Regions from separate parts of the Methylobacterium guangdongense genome, predicted to be linked through region 2. Evidence: predicted binding sites of a transcription regulator. Region 2 holds the regulator's gene; the other holds the start of a gene.
The links. The regulator LexA, encoded in region 2, represses DNA repair genes until DNA is damaged. The targets are predictions, from matches to a motif close to TGTTCNNNNTGTGTTCNG.

Region 1: the regulator LexA is predicted to act here: its motif matches at 1,409-1,426, upstream of AAHG09_RS27775 (type IA DNA topoisomerase).

What each region holds. Positions count from the first base shown of each region.
Region 1 is NZ_JBBXMX010000025.1:24,948-28,313, reverse strand. It holds gene AAHG09_RS27785 (hypothetical protein) at 1-85, opposite strand, end outside; gene AAHG09_RS27780 (hypothetical protein) at 436-948, opposite strand; gene AAHG09_RS27775 (type IA DNA topoisomerase) at 1,519-3,366, shown strand, end outside.
Region 2 is NZ_JBBXMX010000009.1:140,040-143,405, reverse strand. It holds gene AAHG09_RS18300 (ComEC/Rec2 family competence protein) at 1-1,163, shown strand, start outside; gene lexA (transcriptional repressor LexA) at 1,157-1,885, opposite strand; gene AAHG09_RS18290 (FAD-binding oxidoreductase) at 2,167-3,366, shown strand, end outside.

The sequences.
Region 1 (3,366 bases), on a different contig from region 2:
CATCCATCTTCTCCTTGAAGTATGTGCCCCAGGCTTCGATGTAGGCTTTGCGAGTAGTGAAGCTGTCCGTATCAGGCATCGTCATTTCAGCTGTTCCTTGTCCCATCAAGCAATAGGCCGCCATATACACAGCAGGTCTGCAGTGCATTGGCTCTTCTGATAAAGTAGGGGCGGCGCAGCGGGCGCTTCCACGCGTTGCTTTGCCCTACGTTTTCAATTGGCTTTTACGAGTTTTGCGAAGGCTACTTCTTGGCCTCACGATCGCGTCGCCAGGGATCATGAGAGAGTCGCAACGGCGGGTTCCTGCGTTCTCGCTCGGCCTTCCCGGCTTATGGACGCCCCGATACTCGTGACGTAGGCGCTGCAATTGCAGGAGCTTCACGACGCCGCGACAGTTGGCGGGAACGAGCTACTCGTTCCCGCCAGCCATGAGGCTTATCGATTCGGCGCGATAGCCCAACTCCAATTCGCGGCAGCCTCGTAGCGAACACATCCTACGAGCTCGACCGAACCGGGACCGCGCGGGTACATGGCGTCCCGTCCTAATTTCCAGGGTTTTGTTGTCGCGCCTGTTCCCAATTTGGCAATTTCGGCGAGACACACCCGTGCGAGATCAGCCGAACTTGCGTTAGAAGGGGCCGCTATCAACGCATTGAGGGCGGAAACCATCGCGGCCATCGCGAAGTCGCATGGCCCCTCAAGCCTGTGAAGATCGCGAGCGCTCGTTTCCTCGATCCACTCAACAAACTCATCCAAATTATCAATTTTGAGCTTGAGCTCAGGATTGCTCGTAGCGAGCCCCTCGAACTCGATCACATTGCGAGGCTGTATAAAATTCAACGTGTCTTCACAGCTGATGCGAATTTCAGAAACTGCAGTGCCACAGCCGCTGCAGCAAGTCGGACGAATGATCGTCGCGTTGATCGAATTCGTAAATAGTCCCAACATGGATTTTCTCCTCAGGCCGATACCAATCGGATCGCCCAAAGGACTTTTACGAATCTCTTAGATGTACGGATTTCTTAAATTTTTTTTATTCGGTCGAAAATTTCAACTATTCAGGGCCGGCGCAGTTTCGCCAACGAGCAGCTTTCTTGCAGCAAAGCAAATTGCACTCTTCGGGAAGAGATCGGAATGATCCGGGGATGTATAAGTCGGTGAAGGACAGCTAATACTGTTAGGATGTCTGTCGGATTCGGCTGCCCTGATACAGGGAGTGGCTAGGAATCAACTGTCCGCCGCCGTCCTTCCAAAAAGCGTGCGTTGGGAAGGAGGCTTTCAACAAGCCGCGTCGGCCGACGCGTGTGCTTGAAGCAACACCGGCTGAACCTTCGAGATCGCACATCATCGAATTCAGCGTGGGGGCGTTGCGGCTTCTCCCTCAACGCGATTGCGCGCGAACTCTTTTTGGAACAAAATACGAACATACTGCCGCGTACAGCCGGCGCCTTCGCGGGCACTGACATGTCACCTCCGAGTTCCCGCCGCACGCTGTTCTTCTTTGAGAAGCCCTCAGCGATGCGGCAGCTGCAGCGCTTTTTCCGCTCACCGAACACCGTCTGCGTGGCCGCCGAGGGGCACCTGCTATCCGCCGAGGAGCCGGGCAGCATCCGGCCGGAGTGGAAGCCCTGGCGCTTCGATGCCCTGCCCATCAAGCTCGCCACGATTCCGGTCAGCTGTGGCACGAACCGGTCCGGCCAGTCGCACGAGCCAAAGATTGCCGCCATCCGGCAGGCGCTGAGCGGGGTCGAGCGCGTGATCATCGCCACCGATCCCGGGCGTGAAGGATCGATGATTGCCTGGGAGGTGCTGGAGCACCTCGGCTGGCGTGGGCGGGTCGACCGGCTCAAGCTCGGCGCACTCGACGAGGTCTCGATCCGCCGCGCCTTCTCGGCGCTTGCCAAGGAGCCGGGTTCGGGCGAGCGCGACTACGCCGCCTACCTCGAAGCGCTGTGCAGGCAGTATGAGGACTACCACCTCGGCCTGAACGGCACCCGGGCCATTTCGCTGCGCCTGCGCCCGCCCGCGTTTCGCGAGCCCTGGCGCTTCGGTGGCGTGCAGACACCGACCCTCGCCATCCTGACCGACCTGGAGGAGCGCATTCGCTCCTTCGTGCCGCAGGACTTCTTCAAGGTCGCCTTGCACCTCGGGACCCAGTCCGGTGCCACGCTGACCCTGTGGCATGCGCCCAAGGAGCGGATCTTCGACGCGGCGGCCGCCGAGACGATCCGGACGGCCGCCGCGACGTGGTCGGGCACCCTGGCAGTCGAGCACAGGGATGTGCGCCGTGCACCGCCCCGACTGTTCTCGAAGGACACTTTGGCGCGGCGCTGCGCCAAGCGGTTCGGCTGGGATCCGCAGCACACGGCCGCGATCGCCCAGGAGCTGTACGATCAGGGCTACCTCAGCTACCCACGCACCGAGTCCGAGTACCTACCGGAAGGGCAGGCAGGCGATGCCGCCGCGATCGTCACCGCCATCGCGACCGTGCTGACCAATGTGCGCGACGTCGTCCCGGCAGGCGAGGCGCCTCTGATTCGACGCGGGGCGAAGGGGCACTACGTCAAGGACCCAGGCGAGCACCACGCCATCGTGCCCCTGCGCAAGGTGCCAGAACGCAGCCGCCTCTCGGCTGATCAGTTCCGGTTGTGGGGGCTCGTCGCGAAAGCCTTCCTCGCCGCCCACCTCCCCGACGGCATCGACGCCCGCACGAGTGTCACGGCCGAGGTCGGGACGCCGCTCGGCGCGAAGCGGTTTGCCGTGTCGGGCAGCGTTATCCGTGCCCCTGGGTGGCGTGCGGTCTACGGCAGCGAAGCTGAACTCGAAGCCGACGTGGTGCCTGGCAAGGCCCGGCGCGAGGCGGAGGCCACGTCGCCGCGCCTGCCGCTCTTGAACGACGGGGAGGGCGCATCGGCTGCCGGCGCGGATGTCGCCGCCGCGATCACCGAGCCGCCGCGGCGGATCACCCGAGGCGAGTTGCCGGTGGTGATGGGTCGGCTGATCGACCAGGTCGATGATCCGGTGGCCAAGCGCGCCCTGGAGAACCCGGTCAACCCGAACGAGCCTAAGGGCCTCGGCACGGCCGCCACCCGCGACACGATCCTGCCCAAGCTCCTCAAGAGCCGGTACATCACCCTGGCCAATGGCAAGGACCCGGCCATTGAGGTGACCGAGGTCGGACTGGCCTTCATGGCGGCGGTGCGCCGCGTGTTCCCGACCTACGGTGATCCGGTCGGACGCGCCTTGTTCGAGGCGGAACTGGCCGAGATCGGTCGCGCGGCCACGCGGGTTGAGGCCGTCGAGCGCGCCAACGCCTTCCGGCATCGCACGCGTGCGCGACTGGATGAGCTGATCGCCGCGATCGCG
Region 2 (3,366 bases):
GGCCGGCCCTGTCGATGCGCAACCTCGCGCTCGCCGCCCTGATCGCGCTCGCCCGCGAGCCGGAGGGGCTGCTCGGCCCGAGCTTCCAGATGTCGTTCGGCGCGGTCGCCGGGCTAATCGCCTGCGCCCGGCTGATCGACGGGCGCCTGTTCGTGCGGCCCGGGGCGGGGCGGATCGGCCGCCTCGTCGGGACCGGCCTGTCGGCGGTCACCGGGACGCTGGCGACGACGCTGGTGGCGCAGATCGCGACCGCGCCCTTCGCCACCTACCACTTCCAGACGATCCAGCCCTTCGGCCTCATCGGCAACGCGCTGACCCTGCCCCTGGTGTCGCTGGTGGTGATGCCCGCGGCCGTGATCGGGTGCCTCGCCTATCCCTTCGCCCTCGACCGGCCGGTCTGGTGGCTGATGGGGCAGGCGGTGGGCGGCATGCTGGCGATCTCGAACTGGATCGCCGGGTTCGAGCGGGCGAGCCTCGTGGTACCGGCCTTCGGCACAGGCGCGCTCGCCGCCCTGACGGCGGCCCTGCTGCTGGCGACGCTGCCGGCCTCGCGGCTGCGCTGGCTCGCCCTGCCACCCATCCTGCTGGGCCTCGGCCTGCTGGCCCGGCCGGAGCGCCACGACCTCTACGTCGACCGCCAGGGCTGGGGCGCCGCCGTGCGCGGCCCTGACGGAAGCCTCTCGGTCCTCGGCAGCCCCTCAAATTTCGTGCTGGAGCAATGGCTGAAGGCGGATGGCGACGGGCGGCGGCTCGATCGCGGGTCCGGCGCGCGCGCCGGGGGGCGCTGCGACCGGCTCGGCTGCACCGCCCTCCTGCGGGACGGGAGGCCGGTCACCCTGGTCCGCGACCGCCGGGCCTTCCCGGAGGATTGCGCCCGGGCGGCCGTGCTGATCACGAGCCTCACGGCACCGCCGACCTGTATGGGGCCGCTGGTGATCGACCGCCGGGTCCTGGCCGCACACGGGGCCGTGGCCCTTCGGGCCGACGGGGCCGGATTCACGATGCAGACCGCCCATGGCGACGGCCGGTCCGTCCCCTGGCGCCCCCGGCCCGCACCCAAAGCCGATCCCCCCGCCGAAACGGCCGGCGGCATGGCCGCGACCGAGGCGCCTCAGGCCCCGGTGGAGGCCGGCGCCGAAGCCCCGGCCGAGCCGCTTCAGTAGCGGCGCACGAGGCTGACGAGCCGGCCCTGGATCTGGACCCTGTCGGGACCCAGAACGCGGGTCTCGTAAGCCGGGTTGGCGGCTTCCAGGGCGATCGAGGAGCCACGGCGGCGCAGGCGCTTGAGCGTCGCCTCCTCGTCGTCGATCAGCGCCACGATGATGTCGCCGGTATTGGCGGTGTCCTGCTTGCGGATCACCACGAGGTCGCCGTCGAGGATCCCGGCCTCGACCATCGAATCGCCCCGCACCTCGAGAGCATAATGCTCGCCGCCCGCGAGGAAGTCCGGCGAGAGCGTGATGGCGTGGCTCTGGTTCTGGATCGCCGAGACCGGCGTGCCGGCCGCGATCCGGCCCATGACCGGGATCGAGACCGCCCGGCCGGATTCGTCGATCATCCGCGCGCTCGCCGGCATCGGCGAGGCCGCCGGCTGCCGGGACTTGCCGCCCTCCACCACGCTCGGGGTGAAGCGGCGCGGCTCGGGGGCCGGCGAAGCCGCCTGCGAGAGGCTTTCCGGAATACGGATCACCTCGATGGCGCGCGCCCGATTCGGCAGGCGGCGCAGGAAGCCGCGCTCCTCCAGGGCCGTGATCAGCCGGTGGATACCCGATTTCGACTTGAGGTCGAGCGCATCCTTCATCTCGTCGAAGGAGGGGGGAACGCCGCATTCCTGCATGCGGCTCTGGATGAACCGCAGGAGGTCCAGCTGCTTGCGCGTGAGCATCGACGGGGGCCTCGCGGCTTTGGGACCGCCCCGGGGACGGCCGCTGAAACAAATCGCGAACAGGTTAAACGTTCCGCAAGTGTTCTGCAAGAGCGTTATGGCTACGCTCTGTGCCGTCCGGCGGGATGGTTGTCGAGGCCCGTCAGCCGCGATCGGGATGCGCCCGTCGTATCGGTCTTGCGGGCCGGTGCGCAAGCTCACGCCGCCGGACAGGCCCCCGGCGCAGGATACGTGGCGGGGCGATTCGATCACCCCGTGAGCGAATCGGGACGGGGCGCGGCATGGGCGGAGTTCGACCGAGCAGACGTGGACTCCTCGCGGGTGGCGGCGTCCTGGCGGCCGCCGCACTGCTGCCGCGGGCCGCCCAGGCCGCGCCGCGGACCATCCTGAACGATGCGAGCGGCCTCAACCCGACTCCGGTGGTGCGTCACGCCAAGCTCCCGACGGGATCGACCGAAGCCCTGATCGAAGCCGTGCGCGCCGAGATCCGGGACGCCGCCACGGCGGGCCGCCCGGTCGCGGTCGGCGTCGCGCGCCACTCGATGGGCCGCCAGAGCCTCGCCCGCGACGGGACGGCACTGACCCTGGAGGGTGGCCCGATCGAGCCCGATACGGCCGCCGGCCTCTATCGGGTCGGGGCCGGGGCGCGCTGGTCGCAGGTCATCCGGGAACTCGACCGGATCGGCTTCTCGCCGGCGGTGATGCAGTCGAACAGCGATTTCGGAATCGGCTCGACCTTCAGCGTGAACGCCCATGGCTGGCCGGCGCCGCGCGGGCCGTTCGGCTCCACGGTCCGCAGCCTCCGCCTCGTCCTGGCGGATGGCAGCCTCGTGACCTGCTCCCGCACCGAGAACGCCGAGCTGTTCGGGCTGGCGATGGGCGGCTACGGCCTGTTCGGGATCGTGGTCGACCTCGTGGTCGAGATGGTGCCGAATGCCCTCCTGACGCCGACCTACGCGGTGATGCCGTCGGCCGACTTCGCCCCCGCCTTCGTGGCCGCTCTGGCGCACGACCCGCGGCTGCGCATGGCCTATGGCCGGCTCTCGGTGGCGCGGGCCGGGTTCTTCGACGAGGCGATCCTGGTCACCTACGCGGAGGCGGAGCACCCGCCAAAGGTCCTGCCCGCGGCGGCCAGCCAGGGCGCATTCACGGCGGTCTCGCGCGAGATCTACCGCGCCCAGGTCGGCAGCGAATTCGGCAAGCGCGCCCGCTGGATCGCCGAGACCCGGCTCAACCCGACGCTGGATCCGGGCCTCGCCACCCGCAACAGCCTGATGAACGAGCCGGTCGCCAACCTCGCGGCGCGCGACCGCAGCCGCACCGACATCCTGCACGAGTATTTCGTGCCGCCCGACCGGTTCGCGGGGTTCCTTGCCGCCTGCCGGCAGATCATCCCGGGCTCGGGCTGCGACTGCCTGAACGTCACCCTGCGCTACGTGGCGGCGGACCCCGACTCGACGCTCGCCTACGCGCCGACCCCG